DNA from 3 places in the Sphaerisporangium sp. NPDC049003 genome. Region 3 is predicted to be linked to each of the others. Evidence: riboswitches for the same ligand, from Rfam matches in the RefSeq annotation. Region 3 holds a riboswitch; each other region holds the start of a gene.
The links. A riboswitch is a leader RNA that binds a small molecule or an ion and turns the genes downstream of it on or off. The one in region 3 is predicted to bind cyclic di-AMP.
Positions count from the first base shown of each region.

Region 1: it holds a riboswitch for cyclic di-AMP, as region 3 does, so the genes downstream of both, ACGFIV_RS12810 (NlpC/P60 family protein) here and ACGFIV_RS13735 (C40 family peptidase) in region 3, are expected to answer to the same signal.
Region 2: it holds a riboswitch for cyclic di-AMP, as region 3 does, so the genes downstream of both, ACGFIV_RS27130 (hypothetical protein) here and ACGFIV_RS13735 (C40 family peptidase) in region 3, are expected to answer to the same signal.

Region 1 covers NZ_JBICTU010000009.1:220,961-228,214, forward strand. The annotation lists gene ACGFIV_RS12790 (L-aspartate oxidase) at 1-256, shown strand, start outside; gene ACGFIV_RS12795 (type III pantothenate kinase) at 256-1,038, shown strand; gene ACGFIV_RS12800 (hypothetical protein) at 1,109-1,234, shown strand; gene ACGFIV_RS12805 (LuxR C-terminal-related transcriptional regulator) at 1,700-1,891, shown strand; gene ACGFIV_RS12810 (NlpC/P60 family protein) at 2,059-3,138, opposite strand; cyclic di-AMP (ydaO/yuaA leader) riboswitch at 3,144-3,348, opposite strand; gene ACGFIV_RS12815 (amino-acid N-acetyltransferase) at 3,718-4,263, shown strand; gene ACGFIV_RS12820 (RDD family protein) at 4,380-5,639, shown strand; gene ACGFIV_RS12825 (RDD family protein) at 5,975-6,613, shown strand; gene ACGFIV_RS12830 (hypothetical protein) at 6,904-7,053, shown strand; gene ACGFIV_RS12835 (Lsr2 family protein) at 7,173-7,254, shown strand, end outside.
Region 2 covers NZ_JBICTU010000026.1:84,041-91,294, reverse strand. The annotation lists gene ACGFIV_RS27165 (hypothetical protein) at 1-45, shown strand, start outside; gene ACGFIV_RS27160 (hypothetical protein) at 172-963, shown strand; gene ACGFIV_RS27155 (hypothetical protein) at 1,318-2,466, opposite strand; gene ACGFIV_RS27150 (DUF397 domain-containing protein) at 2,695-2,898, shown strand; gene ACGFIV_RS27145 (hypothetical protein) at 2,912-3,490, shown strand; partial or broken gene ACGFIV_RS27140 (IS3 family transposase) at 3,858-4,469, shown strand; tRNA gene ACGFIV_RS27135 (tRNA-Lys) at 4,522-4,598, opposite strand; gene ACGFIV_RS27130 (hypothetical protein) at 4,719-5,327, opposite strand; cyclic di-AMP (ydaO/yuaA leader) riboswitch at 5,631-5,776, opposite strand; gene ACGFIV_RS27125 (OsmC family protein) at 6,268-6,666, opposite strand; gene ACGFIV_RS27120 (hypothetical protein) at 6,697-6,972, opposite strand; gene ACGFIV_RS27115 (NADP-dependent oxidoreductase) at 7,025-7,254, opposite strand, start outside.
Region 3 covers NZ_JBICTU010000010.1:186,893-194,146, reverse strand. The annotation lists gene ACGFIV_RS13755 (NYN domain-containing protein) at 1-440, shown strand, start outside; gene ACGFIV_RS13750 (NlpC/P60 family protein) at 741-1,661, shown strand; gene ACGFIV_RS13745 (MFS transporter) at 1,628-2,974, opposite strand; gene ACGFIV_RS13740 (helix-turn-helix domain-containing protein) at 2,971-3,546, opposite strand; cyclic di-AMP (ydaO/yuaA leader) riboswitch at 3,934-4,093, shown strand; gene ACGFIV_RS13735 (C40 family peptidase) at 4,176-4,643, shown strand; gene ACGFIV_RS13730 (hypothetical protein) at 4,978-5,850, shown strand; gene ACGFIV_RS13725 (M48 family metallopeptidase) at 5,837-7,254, shown strand, end outside.

The sequences.
Region 1 (7,254 bases), on a different contig from region 3:
GGTCGATCGCGTCGACCAGCTCGAACCGGTGCTCGCGGAAGGGGCGGAGGAGATCCTGCTGGACAACTTCAGCGTGGAGGAGCTGGCGCACGCCGTCCGGCTCGTGGACGGCAGGGCACGCCTTGAGTCCAGCGGAGGACTCACCCTGGATTCGGCGCGTGAAGTGGCCGAAACCGGTGTTGACTACCTTGCTGTCGGTGCGCTGACCCACTCGGCGCCCGCACTCGACATCGCTTTGGACCTTCGGGAGGCTTGATGCTGCTAACGATCGACGTCGGCAACACCCACACCGTGCTCGGCCTGTTCGAAGGCGAGGAGGTCATCGAGCACTGGCGCCTCGCCACCGACGCGCGGCGCACCGCCGACGAGATCGCGGTCGTCCTCCAGGGGCTGCTCGGCCAGAGCCCCCTGCTCAAGGGGGCCGACATCAGCGGCATAGCCATATGCTCCACGGTCCCCTCCGTGCTCAACGAGATGCGCGAGATGTGCAGGCGCTACTACGGCGACGTCACCGCCGTGATCGTGGAGCCCGGCGTCCGCACCGGGGTGCCGGTGCGCATGGACAACCCCAAGGAGGTCGGCAGCGACCGCATCGTGAACGCGCTCGCCGCCATCACGTTGTACGGCGGGCCGTGCGTGATCGTCGACTTCGGCACGGCGACGTCGTTCGACGCCGTCTCCGCCAAGGGCGAGTACGTGGGCGCGGTGACCGCCCCGGGCATAGAGATCTCGGTGGACGCGCTCGCGGCGGCGGGAGCGCAGCTCCACAAGGTCGAGCTCGTACGGCCGCGCTCGGTGATCGCCAAGAACACCGTCGAGGCGCTCCAGGCCGGCATCATCTACGGCTTCGCCGGCCAGGTCGACGGCATCGTCGAGCGCATGGCGCCGGAGCTCGCCGCCGACCCCGACGACGTGACCGTCGTGGCCACGGGCTCCCTCGCCTCGCTGGTGGTCGATGAGGCCCGCTCCATCGACGTGCACGAGCCGTGGCTCACGCTCATCGGCCTGCGTCTCATCTACAACCGCAACATCGGTTGAGCCCCGCGGTCCGCCTTCAGGACACCGGCGCCAGGCGCCCCCCGAACATCACCGCCCGCGAGCCGCTCATGTGAGGTACGAGCTGACGGCACTGAGCGTGTCGCTCCTGCCGGGCATGATTGTGATCAAGCGGCGGGCGGAGATCCATATCGAGGACGTGGAGGCGGGCCGCGCCGATTACGACGCCAGGGCGTGATCGATAGCGACAAATCAGGGCACGGTGGCATGTCGCGCAGCCGGGTGCGGCCAGTCGGAAAAAGTCTGAAACAACCCATCATTTCATGAGCGGAAATGAGCGCTGATCATATATCCGTGCCCGAGGATGATCCCGAGGCCGGGCCGGGAACCCGCCATCCACCAGGACCGCGGTCGCGTCTCGCCGGGCCGTGACGGGTGCTCACGCTGATCTCGGTCGGTGTCCGGCCAACCTATAGGTTCGCAGACATGTCATGAGTAGTTCACATATGGACTGGTATGTCAATCACGAACGGAACGCGTATCGAGGTCGGCGCTTGACGACCTTTCGAGATGGCGTTTACCGTTCCTGACGGGCGGGCCGAAGCATTCAGTATGTTGCCGAGTTCGTCGTGGGGGAGGACACCCGATGGCGTATCCGGATCTGGTTTCCCGGGGGAATGACATTCCCCCGGGATCAGACGGTGTGGGATTGAGCGACGATGATCTTCTTCTGCTCGCCGAGTTGGCCAAGGGCGTGACGGTCGACAGAGTGGGTCGCCGGCTGGACGTGAGCGGCCGCACGGTGCGGCGGCGCCTCCGGGGCATCTGCGATCGCATCGGCGTCGCCACCGCCATCGAGGCGGTGGCCTGGGCGGCGCGACGCAGGCTCATCTGACCGAGGGCGGCCGGCTGAGGACGGCGCGTCGTGGGCTGATCCAGCCGAGCGTGCGCGCCGTGTGGCGAGGGAAGCACGCGGGCAGGCATGAACCACCGCCTGCCCGCCGTGTCGCCTCGACGGCTGCCCCAGGCCCGTACGGGCACCTGTGACATCTTGGGGCACTGTCAGTCGGCGATGCGCACGCCGCCGGCGAACGGCCGGTTGCCCAGCGGGGCCACCCGCACCACGTCACCCGTGTGAGGCGCGTGCACCATCATGCCGCCGCCGATGTAGATGCCCACGTGGTGCAGGTCGCTATAGAAGAAGACCAGGTCGCCGGCGCGAAGATCCTCCCGTTTCACGTGGGTGCCGGCGGTCCACTGGTCGCCGGTGTAGTGGGGCAGGCTGATGCCGACCTTCTGGTAGGCCCACATGACCAGGCCGGAGCAGTCGAAGGTGGTCGGGCCCGCGGCGCCCCAGACGTACGGCCTGAGTTGCTGCGTCAGCGCCCATTTGGTGGCCTCCGCGGCCTTGCCCTGTCCCGGGATCGGGATGTCGACCTTCGTCGCCCTGCCGAACGACTGGCCCACCTGGGAGAGCGCCCGCCTGAACAGGCTGGTCTCGGTCTTGGTGACCAGGGCGCGGATCTTGTCGCGCTGGACCGAAAGGTCGGTGACGAGCTGCTTGACCTCTACCTCGCGGGCCTTGGCGCTCGCCTTGGCGCGCTCGGCCATGTCCATGGCCTTGGTGATCTGCGAGACCTCCTCGCCCTGCTGCAACTGGAGGGCGTAGGTCGTGGCCGCCCGGTCGAGGTAGCCCGCGGGGTCGCCGGACATGGCGAGCGCCAGCGAGGAGTCGATGCCGCCGGTCATGTAGGCGTCCTGCGCGTACAGCCCGGCCTTGCGGCGCTTCTCCTCCAGATCGGTCTGGCTCTTGGCCAGCGTCTTCTTGGCGAGGTCGGCCGAGCGCCGCGCCTGCTCGAGACGCTCCTTCTGGCCGTTGTACTGCTCGGTGAGCGACTCGATCTCGTTGTAGAGGTGCTCGACCTGGGTCTTCAGCTGGTTCAGGCTGGGCTTGGGATCGGCGGTGGCGTTCATCAGGGGCGACCCGAAGGTCACGGCCGTCAGGGTGACGGTGACGAGCGCGATACGGCGCGGGAGGCGTCGGGGCGCTCCCAGGACCGTGCCGAGCCAGGAACGCGGGCTCCGTTCTCGGGAGCGGGCATGCCTGCCCGCGCTTTTTCCAGGCGTGCGCCTAGGCTGCACCAACAAGCTCCTCTCCTTTGCCGCCTACCGGGTTAGCTGACGGGTTCGGGCCGGAGTAGCCCTACCGAGCGCGTGATCATGGAGGAACGCGATGCCTCCCGCTCGGATTCACCCCAGGGGTGGTGGTCCGCCGGGTCGCCCCGTCTCTCACCATTGGGTCCCCGGTTCCCCGCCACGTTGGATGTGGCCGGGATTAGGCGGTTTCAGCCACCGCTAGGCGATGACCGACATTGACGCTGGACACTAGTGCAGTCGAGGTTCCTGCTCAACCAGAACTGCGAATTCTGTTGAGGTTTCACAACCGACGCATCACGAGAAGATCACGCCCGCTGCGACGACGGGCCCACGTTACCCTGGCTTTACGAGTCTTTGGGGGTCGGTTGGCGCAGAAAGTCGCAGGTCTGCCTCCGCGTCGACTATGAAATGTCAACAAGACCGGCGATTTCGACGCACGGCGCTCGACCGATTACCCAGCGCGACGGAGGCTAGGATCGAAGGGGTTTGGGTCCGGCCGTTATGGCGCGCGAACCCCTGCCACTGGGGGAGTCCCGCCTCAGGGGCCGGATACGCTGACCGGTCATGGAGCAGGTCGTGGAGCCCGGACGCGCCGGCAGCACGCTCGTCGTCAGGCGAGCACGCACTCCCGATGTCCGGACGATCAGGCGACTGGTCGACACCTATTCCGGCGACGGCCCGCGCCTGCTGCGCAAGTCGACCGTCACCCTCTACGAGGACGTCCAGGAGTTCTGGGTCGCCGAGAGCGGCGGGGAGGTGGTGGGCTGCGGGGCGCTGCACGTGCTCTGGGAGGACCTCGCGGAGATCCGCACCGTCGCCGTCGACGAGAGCCGCCGCGGCCTCGGCATCGGGCACATGATCGTGGCCGCGCTGCTGGACACCGCGCGGGAGCTCGGGTTGCGGCGGGTCTTCTGCCTCACGTTCGAGGTCGGCTTCTTCGCCAGACACGGGTTCGAGGAGGTCCAGGGCACTCCGGTGTCTCCGGAGGTGTACGCCGAGTTGCTGGACTCCTACGATGAGGGCGTGGCCGAGTTCCTCGATCTGGAACACGTCAAGCCGAACACTCTCGGTAACACACGCATGCTTCTCCATTTGATCCCGCGATCTTGACCGGTGGGATGACGCGATGGAAAGGTGACTGTTGATGCCACTGTCGCTACGTTGGGCAACACCACAGCATGTGTGTCTGACATATGCCGCATGCGAAGCCGAAGTGAGGTGACACGGTGAGCACCGGACAGCCGCCGTACCCACGGGACGAACCGGAGGACGATCAGTCGTTCTCCGGATCTCCGCAATATGGGCAGCAGCACAACGCCGACCCGGAGGTGACGGTCATTCACCGTCCCCAGCCGACATCAGAGAACAGCTACCCCCAGCAGTCCTACGGGCAGCAGCAGCCGTACGGCCAGCAGGGTGCCTACGGGCAGCAGGGCGGCACCGGAGCGTACGGGCAGGGCCATCCCCAGCAGTCCCAGTCGCCGGGCCAGCAGTCGTACGGCCAGCAGGGTCAGCAGGCGTACGGTCAGCACGACTCGCAGCCGGGCGCCGGCCAGCCCTACGGGCAGCAGGGCTACGGCCAGCAGCAGTATGGCCAGCAGAGCCAGCAGGGTTACGGCCAGCAGCCTCAGCAGGGCCAGGGTTACGGCCAGCAGCAGGCCTACGGTCAGCAGGGCTACGGCCAGCAGCCGCAGTACGGCCAGCAGGGCCAGCAGGGCTACGGCCAGCAGCCCGGCCAGGACCAGCAGGCGTACGGCCAGCAGGCCCAACAGGGGCAGCAGCAGTACGGCCAGCAGCAGGGCTATGGCGATCAGCAGTACGGCCAGCCGCAGTACGGGCAGCAGCAGGCCGGCTACGGCCAGCAGCCGCAGTACGGCCAGCAGGGATACTCCCCGCAGGGCTACGGCCAGCCGGGCTACCCGCAGGGCGGCTACCAGCAGCCCTACGCCCCGGCGGGCGCGCAGCCTCCGGGCGCGCCGGCGCCTCTGGCCGAGTGGTGGCAGCGCCTGGTCGCCCGCCTCATCGACGGGGTGATCCTCATGATCCCGTACGTGATCATCAGCATGGTGCTGAACGCGATCATCGTGATCCAGGTCAGCTACAACGCCACCACGGGGGTGATCACCCCGCCGAGCGGAGCCTTCCTCGCGTCGCTGCTGATCTCGCTGCTCGTCGGAGCCATCTGGATCGCCTACGAGGTCGTGATGCTCAAGCAGCGCGGGCAGACCGTCGGCAAGATCCTCATGGGGATCAAGGTCGTCCCTGTGGGCGGCACGCTGGACGCCGGCGGTCTGACGACCGACGTGGCGATCAAGCGCGCGGCCGTGCTCTGGGGGCCGTCGCAGATTCTCCAGTGGATTCCTGTGGTGAACTGGATCGGCTCGATCTTCTGCCTGGTGAACGTTCTGTGGCAGTTCTGGGACAAGCCGCTCCAGCAGTGCCTTCATGACAAGGCCGTGAACACGATCGTCGTCAAGGTCAAATAAGGCCGGCGAGAGGGCCGGGGGATGTCATCCCCCGGCCCTTTTCTGTCCGCGCCCACCCGTGGGCACCTGCTCCTGGCGTCGTGTTCTGTCCAAGATGCCCCTCGCGTACCGTTCCGCGAGACCCCCGGCCGGATCCGTGAGACCCTCAGGCGACCCGTTGGTGAAATCCCGGGCAACCGCACCCTGAACTCCAGGGCGGCGCTCATGGGAGGACGCGCACGGCAGGCTCCGGGGCCCCGGCGACGAAGTCGGCGAACCGGTAACGGACATACACGTACATGCGATAGGACCTTGCACGAACCGCAGCTTCTACGCTTGTCGCGAAAGGTGCTCTAATGACGGCAGAACCGCCCCCCGGCAATCCCTACCAGCCTCCCCCGCCGCCCGGTCAGCCGTACGGCAACCCCCAGGGCGGGGACTACGGCAACCCGTACGGCGCTCCGCCGCCGTACGGCGCCCCGCAAGGCGCCCCGCTTCCGCCGGGAGTGCCCGCCCCGCTCGCCGAGTGGTGGGAGCGCCTTGTGGCGCGGATCATCGACGGTGTGATCTTCGGCATCGTGTACGCGATCCTGACCGCCATCCTGACGTCGATCTTCAGGCCGTCGGTGGCGGACATCCTCGCGAATCCGACGGGCTCGTTGGTGCTCCCGGGCCTGCTGGCGGGGATCATCGCGTTCGGCGCCTATGCCGCCTACGACTATGTCCTGCATTCCAAGGACGGTCAGACCATCGGTAAGAAGGTCATGAAGATCCGCCTTGCCGCGCTCGGCGGTGGACCCCTGGATTCGTCGTTGGTGATGAAGCGTTCCGCTATCTACCCGGGCGTGATGGCTCTCTACGGCATTCCCGTCCTGGGATGGCTCGCGTCCCTCTTCGTCCTCGTGCTGGGCGTGCTAATCCTCATCGACAAGCCGCTACAGCAGGGCCTGCACGACAAGCTCGCGGGCACGGTTGTCGTCAAGGCGCCGCGCTGAGATCAGCTTTATGGGCGGGGCGGTCGCGCTGCGGCCGTCCCGTCCGTGTTTTCAGGGGGATCACCTTTCCAGGGCCATCCGGTAAGACGGCTGGAGAGACGGAGAAAGCTCTGGAACGGTCCTTCGGCGGGTATGGGCCGTCGCCCCGCAACCCGCGCTGACCTCCTGTGGGGATAGAGTCGGATCCTGACTCCCTGATCAGGCAACCGTGGTACAGACTCAGGGAGTCTCGTGTGACAATTAACGTGGGGTCCCGGTGAATGCCACCCCCCCGCGTGGAGCGAGGATCAATGAACGATGTATTGTCCGCGTTGATACCACCTGCGGTAGTCGCCGCGGTGGTCATCATCGGCGTCGTGAAGCTGATGCGTTCCGAAGCGGAGGGCAGGCGGCAGGAGGCGGAAGCCTCGGGGAAGTCGTCTGAGGCTTCTTCCGACTGACCCGGCGGGTACGGCGACACGTTCCCCGTGAATCCACAGGTTCCTTGAATTGTCAGCCAGGGTTACCGGGTATATGTTTAGCTGGCGAATCGAACAATGCTCTGCGAAAGGATTGCCAGATGGCCACGCAGATCCAGAAGATACTCATCGACGACCTCGATGGTGGCGAGGCCAATGAGACTGTCACCTTCGCGATTGACG
Region 2 (7,254 bases), on a different contig from region 3:
GTCAGCCTGTCGATCCGGCGAAGGCGGCCCGCTCCCCGCGAATAGCCCGCCGCCGTGGCACCGCCACGTCGCCGCCATGTCGTCGCCGTGTCACGGCCCTACGTGGACGTAGGGTGGGGCATCCCCATGCACGCGAACCGTGCCGCCACCCGCCGATGACATCATGTGACGGTGGATAGGGATGGGGAACACGGGCCGCGATGGGCCGGCGGGCAGGTCATGGCCGGGGGCTCTCCGCTGGTGCCGGGCGGGTACGCCCTGCCGGAGGCGGGCCTCCCCCTGGACTACTACCTGATCTTCGCCACGGCCGGTGACCGGCGCCGTGGAGCGCCGCCGTCGGGAGTCCTGGTCGAGGAGTTCCTCCTGCACGACGACCACACCGCGGCCGGCATCGGCAGCGCCGGGTGGACGCCGGCGACGGGCGCCTGGCGCAGCTCCCCCGCGCTGAGCCGCGAGATCCGCACCGACGCCCTGCTGCGTGAGCGGGTGCTCCCGGTGAGCCGCGCCGACGCCGCCGGCGCCTGCACGATGCTCGGCGGGGGCGCGTTGCCGCAGGAAGCACGGCTTCGCGGCTTCTTCGGTGACTGCCAGGCGCTGCCCACCGCCGCCCCCCTGGATCTGGGCTCACCCGATGGCGGAGGGGGGCGCCACTATCGCATCCTGTTCGCCGGAGACGTCCACGAACCCGGCCTCACCAACCTGCGGGCGTCCTTGAGGCTGGAGCCGGTCGGCGACCCGGCGGACCCGCGGGCACAAGTGATCGGCACGGCGACGGCGACCCCCGCCGGCCACACGCTCACCTGGGAACTGCGCCGCATCGGGCCGGGAATCGCCTGGTGCCTCGACGTGACCGTGAGCCCGGGCGCCGGCCCAGCCTCCGCCGTCGGGGCGCTGCTCCACCACCACAGGCAGGCGATGCGCGGCCAAGGGCTGATTCCCGTCACGATCGAACGCTTCGCCTGACCTGCGCCGCGGACGACGCCGCGTGCCATCTCGACGAATCCGCCGGCTCCCCAGCGTCGCCACAGAATGCGCGGGGTCGATTTGACGGCCGCCTGGCCGACGACGTCGTACACGCAGTGGCCCGCGGTCATGACGAGGCTCTTCTCGGTGCCCTTCGCGGAGGTCGCCGCGCAGGTGTAGTCGCGGCCGCCGCGGGTGAAGAAGACCCGGCCGACCGTCTTGGGCAACGCCGATGACCTTGGGCGGCTTCCCCTTCACCTTCCCGATCTTCTCCATCTGCCCGGTCGGCAGCCCCGGATTCCGCACCTTCTTGACCGGCACGGCCACCGCGGCCGGAGCCCTGGGTCCCGGCCGTCAGCGTTTGAGCCCACCGACCACCGTGGCGATCTGCTGCCACAACGCGCTGTCTCCGAGCGCGTAGCTGAGGAAGGGGATGAACAGCGCGGCATTGTTGAGGGTGACCCATCGGCGCAGGGATGGTTCGACCGGCCACGTGGGTGCTGCGAGAAGCAACCGGTAGCGGTTCAGCAGGGCTTCGAGCTGTTTGCTGACCTCGTCGTGGTCCTCTCCGACCTCGGTCAACGATGTCTGCGCCACCCGAATACGCGGAATGAGCCGTGCGGCCTGTAATCGCCATTGATCTGAGTTGTTACGCATTACCCGGTGAGCTACCCGCATCGGTAGGACAAAAGCGAGAATCTCGAAAATGACGGCGATCGCCAAAAGCCCCAGATAGGGTGTTCGCCACTGCCAGAGAAACGAGGGAAGAAGGGGAATGAGAAACCACCACATCGCCAGGTACACCGCGGGGAGTGCCGCCACCATAGACTGGCGGAAGTAGAATCGGCCGACCGGACCCAAGCCGGTGGCACCGTCGGGATGCTCCAGCATCGGGTCGAAGAGGGATCCGCGCCGGGGCGCGAGCCGCCACACCCTAGCGTAAGCGACCATCCTTCCCAGTCGTTGGCCCGCAACCACGCCCGCCAAAGACTGGAAGGCCAACCCCGCCGGGTTGTGCACAACGATATAGGCGAAGTTGGACGCGCTGGAGGCGAACCAGGCAGCGGCCAAGGCCACGCCGACCACAGTACCCGCGATTACTTGGTACCGTTTGCAGACCCGGCGCAGATCCCGACGGAGTCTACGCAGCTCGCGATTGGTAAGCCGCAGAATTCCGCTGTCAACCAGATCGCGCATTGTATGGTTCAACGCCGGGCCCAGAGTCTCACTCAACTCCACGCTGACGATGAAGGTCATCACCCCGCTCACATACAGCCAGTCCCACGGGTGACGATGTAGGGCGACCGACATGTATGCGACCACCAGCACGGCTACGATAACCGAAGCCCAAAGGAGCCTGCGCCGGAGTGCGGACATCGTCGTGGCTCTGAAAGAGTCGATGGCGATGACACCCACGGCGGTGATTGACCACGCATCGGCCAGGTTCCGGAGCGGCGCCTCATCTCCCCATACGGATTGGACAACCGCGACGACAGCGGCCACGAGTATCGGGATTACCCAGCTAAGCCAGCCGCGAAGATCGCTATCGCCTCGGAAAATACGGCGCCACATCATCGTCTTACGGTTCTCTTTCCTGGTCGAATTAGTGCCATCCTAAAGGATTCCGGTTGGACATATCCGCCTTACCACCTTCATCCGCCCTGCACCGATTTTGGATTACCTCGCTATCATTTGCCGAGAACATTGCGGTATCCGATCAGAGAGGACTCCATGATGGAACTCGAGAACGGGACGGCGCAGGACTTCCGGAGATCGTCATTCTGCAACCCTGATGGTGGCTGCGTCGAGGTCGCTCGCGGCACGCGCGGGGCCGCAGTGCGCGACGCCAAGAACCCGGCCGGCGCTGTCCTCGTCTTCACCGAAGAAGAGTGGACTGCCTTCGTCCGCGGCGTCCGCGCCCGTGAGTTCGACTGAGACCGTGTCTCAGATGGGCGCCCTCCATCAAACTCTGACCGATCTGGTGACACCCGGCGAACAGGAACTCTTGCGCTCAGAGGCCCTGCGTCTTCGCGCTAGCGCGGACACCCGGATACGGCGGGACCCAAAATTGGTGGATGACGCCCAACTAACGAGCCCGGCCTCCGGCTGGTACACCTCCGGCGGGGATGTCCGCTGGGACCTGCACCAACGCACTCTGGTGGACCGGCTCGGTGGAATGCTGGGCCGTTCCGTGCAGGCTGTGGTGTCGTCCTATCTGTACTACGGGCGAGGCGACTTCATCGGCCTGCACACCGATCAAGGCGCCTGCCAGCTCACCGTGCTGGTTCTCCTGGACGGGACCGCAGGTCCGCTCTGGGTCCATCCTGAGCTCTGCGGACTGTCAGCCGCCGAGTTGCTTCAGCACACCCGTGAACATGGCGTCTGTCCGCCTGGTGGCGTCGCCGTTGACTTAGGAGACGGCCCGACCCTACTTCATGGCCAGCTCCTTCCTCACCACCGTTCCCCTCACGAAGACGACAGGGAGATCGCCCTGGCGGCCTTCTGCTACGAAACCGCCGCCGATTGACCGGCGTAGGGCGGCTCATGACGATGGATCGGCACCATGGCCCCGTGCAACGGCGCCGCCGTGCTCGGACTCAGTGTCGAAGCCCCGGGACACTCGCGCAGGCCGCACAGCTCATTGAGCAACGCCACCATCGACCACAATGATGACCCGCGGCGGACGCAGGGTGGTGATCGTTGATCGGCCGCTTGCGGTTCATCTCCGCCTACCGCCTCGTCTACGGGGTCAAGCGGCTGTGCCGGGTGTGAACGTGGCGCGCAGCGCCTTCTACGCCTGGCTGGGGCGGGAGCCGGCCGGCGCGGGCCGTTGAGGACGAGCGGATCGTGGAGAAGATCCGGCGCTTTCATGACGCCTCGGGGGGACGAACGGCTCGCCGCGGATCACCGCGGACCTGCGTGATTCCGGGGAGCGCGTCAACGCCGAGCGGGTGGCCCGGTTGATGCGTGTGCATGGCATCGTCGGGCTGCATCTGCGTAAGGGCAGGCGGACCACGATCCCTGACGAACTCGCTCCGCCGGTCCCTGACCTGCTCAAACGTGACTTCGCAGCCGGTGGGGTCAACCGGAGGTGGTGCGGGGACATCACCTATCTGCCGGTCGGTGACTCGTGGATGTATCTCGCGACGGTGATCGATATCGGGTCGCGGCGACTGGTCGGCTGGTCGATCGCCTACCACCTGCGGACCGAGCTGATCAGCGACGCGTTGAAGGCGGCGGTCGGAGCGCGAGGCGGCCAGGTCGACGGCGTGATCTTTCATGGTGACCGCGGCTGTCAGTACACCTCGGCCGAGTTCGCGGCGCTCTGCGACGGCTGTCGGATCCGCAGATCGGCGGGCAGGACAGGGACGTGCCTGGACAACGCCCTGGCGGAGGCGTTCAACGCCACGCTCAAGCGTGAACTGCTGCAAGGGGGACAACGATCATGCCGGAGACCCGGTCGCGACCAAAGAGCCCACAACGACCCCACACAGGCCCGGAAATGACTGTGGGCACCCTCCGTCAAGTGGAGAATGCCCAGGTCATCGGCCGGTGCCGTGGTGCGCCGCCAGGGACTCGAACCCCGGACCCGCTGATTAAGAGTCAGCTGCTCTAACCAACTGAGCTAGCGGCGCGTGACTACGGTGACTTTAGCAGTCCTGGCCAGGCTCCGCACATCCTCAGCGGCGATGTGGGGCTTTTCAGGTGGTTCCCCACAGGGCCCACGCCGGGCGTGTCGCGCGGAGGCCTCCGGGTCAGCCGGTGGCGAGGACCACCGGGGTGGGGGGCGTGGCGGGATTGGTGTCGTAGACGCCCCACGCGCCGTTGGAGAACGGGACGGGGTAGTTCTTCTTGCCCACGCCGTCGCCCCACTTGGTGATCACGTAGTCGACCTTGATGTGTCCGGCGGCGAAGCCGGTGACCACCAGGGAGGAGTTGTTGAAGGTACCGCCGGTCAGCTCCGCGAAGGTCTTCCCGTCGATGTCGAGCATGACGCCGCTCTCGGACGGGATCCCCGGGCCTCGGTCGCCGATGAAGAACGGGGCCTTCTTGTCCTTGTAGACGACGTATCCCTCGGTGCCGAGAGGCCAGCTGGGGCTGGCGAACAGGCCCTTCTGCATCGGCTTGCCGATGGCCGGAAGTCCCGTGTCACCCATGCGTCCTGAGGCGTCGTCCCAGAAGTACGAGGCCCTGGTGGAGCCCTTGAGCAGCATCGGCTTCTCGGTCTGGACCGCGACGGGGTTCAGGGGCTTGTCGTCGGCGTGCGCCGAGACCGTGGCGCAGACGGCGGTGGCGCAGGCGAGGACGACGCCGGCGACACCGGACGTCCATCGACACTTGGGGGTGATCTTGAAAGGAGGCATGGGAGGATAGGATCTTTCATCAGAAGACAAGGGGACCCGCGCTCCGAGTGGTCAGGAGTTCGGTGCGGGGGGTGGAAAGCGCTCTCAGGGTGAGGCGAGGCTTCGTGGGGTCCATCGCGGCGCTGAGCGCGCATTCGTACGTGGTCGGTCAGCGGTGGCGGCTTGCCACCATGTGTCACAGAGGGCGTAGATCGCTCGCGTGCACGGCTGCTACCAGCCGACTTGTCCGCCGCTTCTGACGGCGAGATCCGGGTCTAGGGTTGCCCGGTGCAATGACTGCTCGGAGTGGGGTGCTCCACTCGGGTCTCCTCTCCAATCACGTCTACCGGGTTAGCTGACGGGTTCGGGCTTGGAGTCGCCCTACCGCTCACGCGGATTCACCCCAAGAGATTTGGGTCCCCGGCTCCCCCGGGCCTGGTGTGGCCCTGGAGATTCGACACTTGGGGCGGCGGCCTTCGGACTGAAGACCAGGTCACCGCCCCTTTCGTGGTTGAAACCTTACCCACCGAGTCAGGACAAAGCAAACGAAAGTGCTACAAAGCATTATTAGATCTACCTTCGCACCACAAACCCCTATATTTCAGACATCGGGGCTTATAGAGGACGTGCGGCGCGACGATCGGGGAGATCAGGGGAGATCAGGGGCCGGGAGACATGAATCGGGGCCGGACAGTCCCCCGCCTGTCCGGCCCCGATCTTCACGGTCCAGCGCCGATGCCTTCCCCCAAACGCATCGGGCGGTCCCGCTGTACGGACGCGGTCCCCCACCGCGTCCTTCTGGCGAAAAGCTCTGCGGCGCCCTCTCGGGCGGCTGGTCGCATCCCCCTTGACCTGCCTTAACACTACATACCGGGGCCTGAGCTACTCGTCATCGCCGGGTATAGATTCGGTCTAACTCGCTGGGATGACCGGGTACGGCCGGACCCGCCGGGCCAAGCGGCTATTCGGGCAGTTCGACCTTGACCTCGGTGCCCCTCTCCAGGGAGCGGCTGACCGTGCAGTGCCGCTCGTGGACCCGGTGGGCCACGGCGCGGAAGACCTCGTCCGCCTCCGCGTCTCCCTCGGGCAGCTCGACGTCGTACGTGATCGTGACCGGGCCGAGCAGCGTGGGCTCGGCCTTCTGGGCCTCGACCGTCATCGCCAGCCGTACGAGCCTGTGCCCGCGCTGGGCGGTGAGCGGCTCGACGGTCACGATGTTGCAGCCTCCGACCGCGGCGAGCAGTAGCTCGACGGGGGTGAAGACACCCTCCTCGTCACCACTGCCCATCGCGACCTCCGCTCCGCGCGCGTTGCGCGCCACGAAGCCGTTGTCAGTACGCTCCACATTCACCGATGCCATGCTCTGGAGCCTAGAGCCGGCGGGGAACGCTCAGGCGTCGGGGTGCTCGGAAAGGTAGGCGAGGTAGACGGGACGCAGCGCCTCCCCGAGCTCGCCCTCACCGGAGGCCATCGCGTCGCTGAGCAGCGCCGACACCCGGCTGAGATCGTTGGCCGTCTCATCCCCGTGACCGCTCGCGGCCTCGGCCGCCGGGATCACCTTCAGCAGTTCCCACAGGAAGCCGAAGTCACCGTGCGCCACGGCGTAGCGCACCGCCCTGTCGTGGAGCTCCTTGGGCGTCAGCGACTGCAGCTCGTCCTGGTCCATTAAGGCTCACCCCCTTTATGGCCCTTTCCCCGTGATCAGGGGGATATGCACGTTAGGCCAGTCGAACGATCATCTTGCCGAGGTTCTCCCCTCGGAGCATGCCGATGAAGGCGTCCGGGGCGTTCCGCAGCCCCTCCACGACGGTCTCCTCGAAGGTGATCTTGCCTTCCTGGAGCCACCCGCCGACCTCCCTGATCATGTCGGGCCTCCGGTCCGCGTGGTCCCCGACGATGAAGCCGCGCAGCGTGAGCCGCTTGCCGACGATCTTGAAGAGGTTGCGCG
Region 3 (7,254 bases):
TGCCCGCACGCGCGCTCGCCGACGACGACCCGGCCCTGCTCGACCAGCTCCTGGCCATTCCGCACCTGCACCTGGTCGTCGACGGCTACAACGTCACCAAGACCGGGTATCCCTCGCTCACCCTGCTCGACCAGCGCTCGCGGCTGCTCACCGGGCTCGGCGGCCTCGCCGTGCAGACCAGGGTCGAGGTCACGTGCGCGTTCGACGGCGCGGAGCTGAACGGGCCGGTCCAGGTGTCGGCGCCGCGCGGCGTGCGCGTGCTGTTCAGCGCGCCGGGGGAGATCGCCGACGACCTCATCCGGCAGCTCGTCCGCGCGGAGCCCCCGGGCCGCGCGGTCGCCGTCGTCTCATCCGACCGCGAGGTGGCCGACTCGGTACGCCGCATGGGCGCCCGCCCCGTGCCGGCCACCCTCCTGCTCCGCCGCCTCAGCCGCGCCTGACCTTCCGGTGCCTCCCGGTTTGTCACCTGGCCGCGTCTGACCTCCGGATTCTCCCGGTTTGTCGTTTCCGCGCCCTGGTGTCTGGGGTACCCCCTGAACCCGCGCGCGTCAGGCAAACCGGGGTTGTCTTATTGAAACCAATTCCCGATGAAAAGGTGCAGTTAGCAGTGCGACTTCTGTAGGATCTCGCCCCAGGTTGTCTCACTTGTCTCACATGAGGGGGCTGGCGTCCCAGTGGTCGTGCGTGGCATCCGGGGAGTCCGGCGGGTTCCGGTGGCCGCCGGTCTCGTCGCCGCAGTCTTGTTTACGCAGGCAGGCGGGGCGGAGGCGAAGCCCAAGCCCACGGTCGCCCAGACCAAGGCGAGGCTCGCCAAGCTGAACGACCAGGCCGACAAGGTGGTGGACCGCTACAACCTGGCGGGCGAGCACTGGAAGAAGGCCCGCAAGGAGTACAACGACCTCAACGGCCGGCTCAAGAAGCAGCTCGACATCATCGAGGACCTGCGCGCCGGTCTGGTGTCGGTCGCGGTCAGCACGTACCAGTCGGGAGACCTGCTGGCCTGGCCGAGCCTCGTCACCCAGGGCGACCCCGAGTCGCTGCTGGCCGGGCTCGCCTCGGTCGACCAGATGTCCGCCGGCCAGTCGCGCACCCTGACCGAGTTCGAGAACGCCACCCGCTCGATCAAGGGCCAGCGCGACAAGGCCAAGGGCGCCTACGACAAGGCGATCAAGCTCCTCGACGACCTCAAGAAGCAGAAGAAGGACGTCGAGAAGCTGGTCGGCGAGCAGGAGCGCCTGCTCCGCCGCCTCAACGCCTACAACGCGGGAAACCCCAACAGCGCGGGCATCAAGTACACCGGCTCCGCCTCCGGCAACGCGCGCACGGCCCTCCAGTTCGCCTTCGCCCAGGTGGGAAAGCCCTACCGGTACGGCGGGACCGGTCCAGGCTCCTACGACTGCTCAGGGCTCACCCAGGCGGCCTGGCGGGCCGCCGGCGTCAGCCTCCCGCGCACCGCCGCCGAGCAGTACTCCTGGGGGGCTTCCCGCCGGGTCTCCCTCAACGCCCTGCAGCCGGGCGACCTGCTGTTCGCCTCCGGCCTCGGCCACGTCGGCATGTACGCGGGCGGCGGCAAGATGGTCCACGCCCCCCGCACGGGCGACGTCGTGAAGGTCGTCCCGCTCTCGTCCTACCGGGGCATCTTCGGCGCCGTACGTCCCTGAGCGCCCTGTCCTGACGCCGCGCGGGGGCGCGCAGGGGGCGAGGACGGCAGGTCCCTGTGCCGCCGGATCGGCCCGGCGAGCAGGACGAGGCCCGTCAGCGCGAGGGCTCCCGTGAGGATCCACATCGACGGCCGGACGCCGATCGCGTCGCCGAGCGCCCCGCCGATCAGGGCGCCCAGCGGGATCGTGCCGTAGTTGACGAACTGCATGCTGACCGAGACGCGGCCCATCAGCTCACGCGGGCAGTACATCTGGCGGAAGCTCGACTTGATGACGTTGCCGGCGACCACGCCCGCGACGACGCCGAGGCCGCCCGCCACCGCGAAGGCCAGGCCGGACCCCGGGCTCGCCAGCGGGATGAGCAGCCCGAACGGGGCTCCTGCCATCTCGCACGCGATGAGGGCGTGAGCGCTTCCGACGCGCCGCGCGATCCAGGTGGCGCTCGCGGCGCCGGCCACGCCGCCGAGGCTGGTCGCCGCGATCAGGACGCCCGCCGTGCCGGAGCTCACGCCGACCTCGCGGACCAGGAAGACGATGAGGATCGACTGATACCCGATGAGCGCGAGGTTGCTGACGGCCCCGAAGACCGTGAGCACGCGAAGGTAGGGGTCACGGGCGACGAAAGCCAGTCCCTCGCCGATCTCCCGCCTCAGCGTGGCCGACCGGCGTTCCCGGCTGACGGGCGCTTCGCGGGTCCGCATCGCGAGCAGGCAGAGCGCAGAGATCAGGAACGTCGCCGCGTCGACCAGCAGGCCGGTGACGGCGCCGAAGAGCTGCGCGACGATGCCGCCCACGCCGGGGCCCACGACCTGGGCGGCCGACTCGCCGCCCTGGAGCTTGGCGTTGCCCTCCGGCAGGTCGGCGTCGCGGACCACCGCGGGAAGGTAGACCTGGTAGGCGGTCTGGAAGAACACCTTCGCCGTGCCGGCGAGCAGCGCGACGGCCAGCAGATGGCCGATGGTCAGCCGGCCCCACCAGGCGGCGACCGGGACGCTGAGGAACAGCACCAGCGAGGCGCCGTCGCAGATCAGCATCACCGGCCGCCGGGGGAGGCGGTCGACCCACGCCCCGGCGGGAAGGCCGATGATCATCCAGGGCAGCCACGCCGCCGCCGTCAGCAGGGCCACGAAGAACGTGCTCGTGTGCAGCACGGTGATCGCGACCAGTGGCAGGGCCACACTGGTGAGGGTGCTGCCGAAGCCGCTGGCGGTCTCTCCGGCCCACAGCAGCCGGAAGTCGCGGTCGCGCAGCAGGCCGCCTCTGCGGCGGCGGACGGCGCCCGGGGCGGGGGGTCTGGTGACGGCTCCGCTCACGGCTGCCCCGGGACGCCGAAGGCGAACAGGAACACCGGGTCGCGCCGCTCCCCGTCGTCGGGCACTTCGCGGGTGGCCCACCGGCGCAGGAGGTCGTTGATCTGCTGCTCGATCTCGCTCAGCTCGGCCGGGGTCAGCCGCAGCCACTTGTCGGTGGAGAACGGCGCGTTTCGCCACATCGCCCGCTCGTCCTCGCCCGCGGCGTACCAGGCTCGCACGAGGTTGACGTGGTGGTCGAGGTTGAGGGACTCCGCCGCACTCGCGATGGCGGCGGACGCGGGGTCGCCGCCGAAGTCGGCGGTGGTCCAGCGCACCCCGGCCGACACCAGCCGCCACCAGCGCTCGCGGCGGTCGCGGGCAAGCTCGGGGGCCTCCTCGATGAGCTCGCTGGCGCCCAGCACCCGCAGGTGGTGGCTCACGTTGGCGACCGCCTGACCGGTGCGCTCGGCGAGCATGCTGGCCGTCGAGGGGCCGTCCACCTTCAGCACGTCCATGAGACGACGCCGCAGGGGATGCGCCAGGGCGGCCAGCACCCGTGAGTCGGTGATCGTGCGGATGTTCTCTTGGTCCATGGCATCAGGCTGACACGCGCAACAACTGCTGTGCAAGAGCTGTTGCGAAAGAGCGGTTGCGGAACCAGGCCCCTGCGGAAGATCGCCGACGCGTGGGGCCGGAGTGACGGATGTGACTCACAACTGGTGCTGTTTCGGGATATGTGAGGGGAATCACATTTAGGTAAACGAGGCCCCTGGTTTGCAGGGGATATCCGTTATTGATCACCCCTATTTGATCTACGGACTTGGCTCAGGCTTTGCCTCCAATTGAGGATCTGTGTAGTTTCTGGCCCGCGGCGAGCACGCCATGCCGTCGTGAGCAAAGCCGGTCGGCCGACCGGCGCCAGCAGAACGAATCCATTGGTCACCGCCGTCGAAAACAAGGCGCGAATCAGGACCGCGGGCAGCGGTGACCTGCCGAATCCGTGCGGCAAGGAGCACGGAGCCGGGGACCCAATTGGCCCTAAATGTGGGGTCAGGGGGTGAATCGGCGCCATTGGCGCCGTAGGGCGACTTCCAAGCCCGAATCCGTCAGCTAACCCGGTAGGCGTGAGTGGAAGAACCAAGGAGCGATCCTGTCCAGCACCACGCAAAACCCCCGTCTGTCTCGCTTCGCCCGCCTCTCCCTCGGCGGTGCCGTGCTCACCATGACGGCCTCCGCCGGGGCGGTCGCGATACAGGCGACGGCGGCTGACGCCGCCACGGTGGCCGCCCCTCAGAGCTCCTCCAAGCTGAGCAAGGCCGCCAGGCAGCGAATCAAGGCGCACACGGCCGTCTCCGCGGCCAAGAAGCAGCTCGGCGATCCGTACCGGTGGGGTGCCAGCGGCCCCGGCTCGTTCGACTGCTCAGGCCTCGTCATGTACGCCTGGCGCAAGGCCGGCGTGAAGCTTCCTCGCATCGCGGCCAGCCAGTTCCGCTCTGTGAAGAAGAAGATCTCCTGGAAGAACCTCAAGCCTGGCGACCTGATGTTCTTCAGCGGTCTCGGTCACGTCGGCATGTACGTCGGGCACGGCAAGATGATCCACTCCCCGCACAGCGGTGCGAGGGTGCGCATCGACAAGCTGAACGGCTACCGCAAGGTCAGCTTCGTCGGAGCCGTCCGCCCCGGAGCGTGACCCGCGTGCCAGGGGACTTCCCAGGACCGCTTTCCCGGGAAGCCTCCCCGCCCGCACGCTGACCACGCGACGGCCGTGAAGGCCCCGTCCACCTCCATCGAGGCGGACGGGGCCCTCGCGCGTCCCCGGCCGGTCCCCCGGCGGCCCTGACCCTCCGGATCATGGACAGGCCCACGCGCGTCCCGGCCGTACCGGGGACGGGCCTTCACCCGTCCGGCCGCACCCGGGACAGGCCTTCACACCTCCCGGCCTTTCCCGGGACGGGCCTTCAGACGTCTCCCGGCCGTACCCGGGACGGGCCTGGTTCGCCGGAGGCAGCGGGTAGATTGCCCGCATGCGCGTCGTCTGGCTCTGGGCCGCACTGGCGGGGCTGCTGGCCGCGCTGACGGGTCCTCCCGGCGCCGGCGGCCCGCTGTCCCTCGCGCACGCGGTGATCCGCGAGCATCCCGAGATCTGGTCAGGGGCCGAGGTGGTCCAGGGCGAGCGTTCCCTGGTCATCGGCCGGCCGGGCGGCGCTCAGGGCGGCGCGGGCGCCCCGGCCGGACCGGGCCTCGCGGGCCTGTCGGGCCTTGCGGGCCTGTCGGATCTCGCCCGCAGGGCCGACCGCGCGGCCCTGACCGTCGCCCGGGTCGCGGGGCCGGTACGGCCGCTGATCCTGGTCCCCGCGACCACCGATCAGGCCGCGCGGCTCGCCGCGCCCGCCACGGTGAGCGGGCTGGCGGCGGTGGCCGGCACCGATCGCGTGATCATCGAGCCGCGCTCCTTCGCCCGCCTGACGGACGCGGGCCGCGACGTCGTCCTGGCCCACGAGCTCACCCACGTCGCCACCGGGGCGGCGGCCGACGGCCACACCCCCAAGTGGCTGATCGAGGGGTTCGCCGACTACGTCGGCTACCTCGGCGCGGGGATCCCCGTGACGACGGCCGCGGCGGAACTGGCCGCCGAGGTGCGCGCGGGGAGCCCGCCTGCGGCGCTACCCGGCCCGTCCTCGTTCGCCGCCGGCTCCGCGCGCCTGGCGCAGGCGTACGAGGAGGCGTGGCTCGCCTGCCGGTATGTCGCGGGGCGCTTCGGCGAGCGTGCCCTTGTGACCCTCTACCGTGAGTCCATGCGAAGTGACCCGCGGACAGCGCTCGGCCGGGCTCTGGGGATGACCACGGAGGAGTTCACCGCCGCCTGGCGTGAGTACGTCCGGAGTGAGCTCTCGTGACGCCGCGGGCGCGCCCGAGGCGCGGCGCGGGCGAGGGGAGAGGGCCGGTGGTCACGGCGGCCGCGTGCCGGAGTCGCGGGGCCTGCGGGCCGGTGGCCACGGGGGCGGTGCGCCCGAGGTGTGCCGTGAGCGGCCGGGTGAGGAGGGCTGTCACGTGGCGGGGTTGATCGAGGAGGTTCGCGGCGTCGTGCGCACGGGCGGGGGAGCGCGCGCGGCGGGCATCGCGCTCGTCGCGCTCGGCGTGGCCGTGGCCGCGGTGGTCGCCGTCACCACGCCGTGGCGGTCCCTGCCGGGCGCCGCCCCGGCCGTGACGCCCGATCCCGCGCGCGACTTCACCCCCGGGCAGATCGCCCGCGCGGCCGCGTTCGACGCCGCCGTGAACGTCCCTGTGTACCTCTCGCTCGCGGTGACGCTGGTCGTGGCGGGCGTGCTGGTCCTCACGCCGTTCGGCGCGTGGGTCGTGGGCCGCCTCAGGGGCCCGTGGTGGCTGCGCGTCCTGCTCGGCGTCCTCGCGCTCTCGGCCGTGAGCCTGCTGATCAAGTGGCCGCTCGGCATGTGGTACGAGACCCGCCTGCGGGCCTTCGGCCTGTCCACGCAGCACTGGCCCGCGTGGTCGGCAGATCGGCTCAAGACCTTCGGCGTCCAGACCGTGCTGGTCGCGATCATGGTGCTGGCCGTCGTCTGGCTGGCGCGCCGGGCGCCGCGGCGCTGGTGGGTCCCGGCGGCGGCCGGGGCGTTCCTGCTCACCGTGGTCGCCTCGTTCGTCTACCCGGTGGTCGTCGAGCCGCTGTTCAACGACTTCACCCCGCTCCCGCAGGGACGGCTGCGCGACGACCTCATCGCCATGGCGAACCGCGACGGCGTCCCCGTGGAGGACGTGCTGGTCGCCGACGCCTCCCGCAGGACCACCGCGCTCAACGCCTACGTCTCCGGGTTCGGGGCGACGCGGCGCATCGTCGTGTACGACACGCTGCTGCGGGCGCCGGCGGGCGAGGTCGAGCTGGTCGTCGCCCACGAGCTCGGCCACGCCAAGAACGGCGACGTCCTCTACGGCACGCTGGTCGGCGCGCTCGGCGCCGCCGCCGGAGCCTGCCTGCTGTTCCTGGTGGTCTCGCTCCCCTCGCTGAGGCGCCGCGCGGGCGTCGGGTCGGCGGCCGATCCACGGGCGGTCGGGCTGCTGCTGGGCCTGATGAGCCTCGCCACCCTGCTCTCCGGTCCCGCGGAGAACGTCGTCAGCCGCCAGATCGAGGCCAGGGCCGACGTTCACGCGCTCGACCTGACCCGCGATCCTGCGACGTTCGCGGCGATGCAGAAGCGCCTCGCCGTGACCAACATCTCCGACCTGTCGCCCGACGCCTTCGAGTACCTCATGTACGCGTCCCACCCGACGAGCCCGCAGCGCCT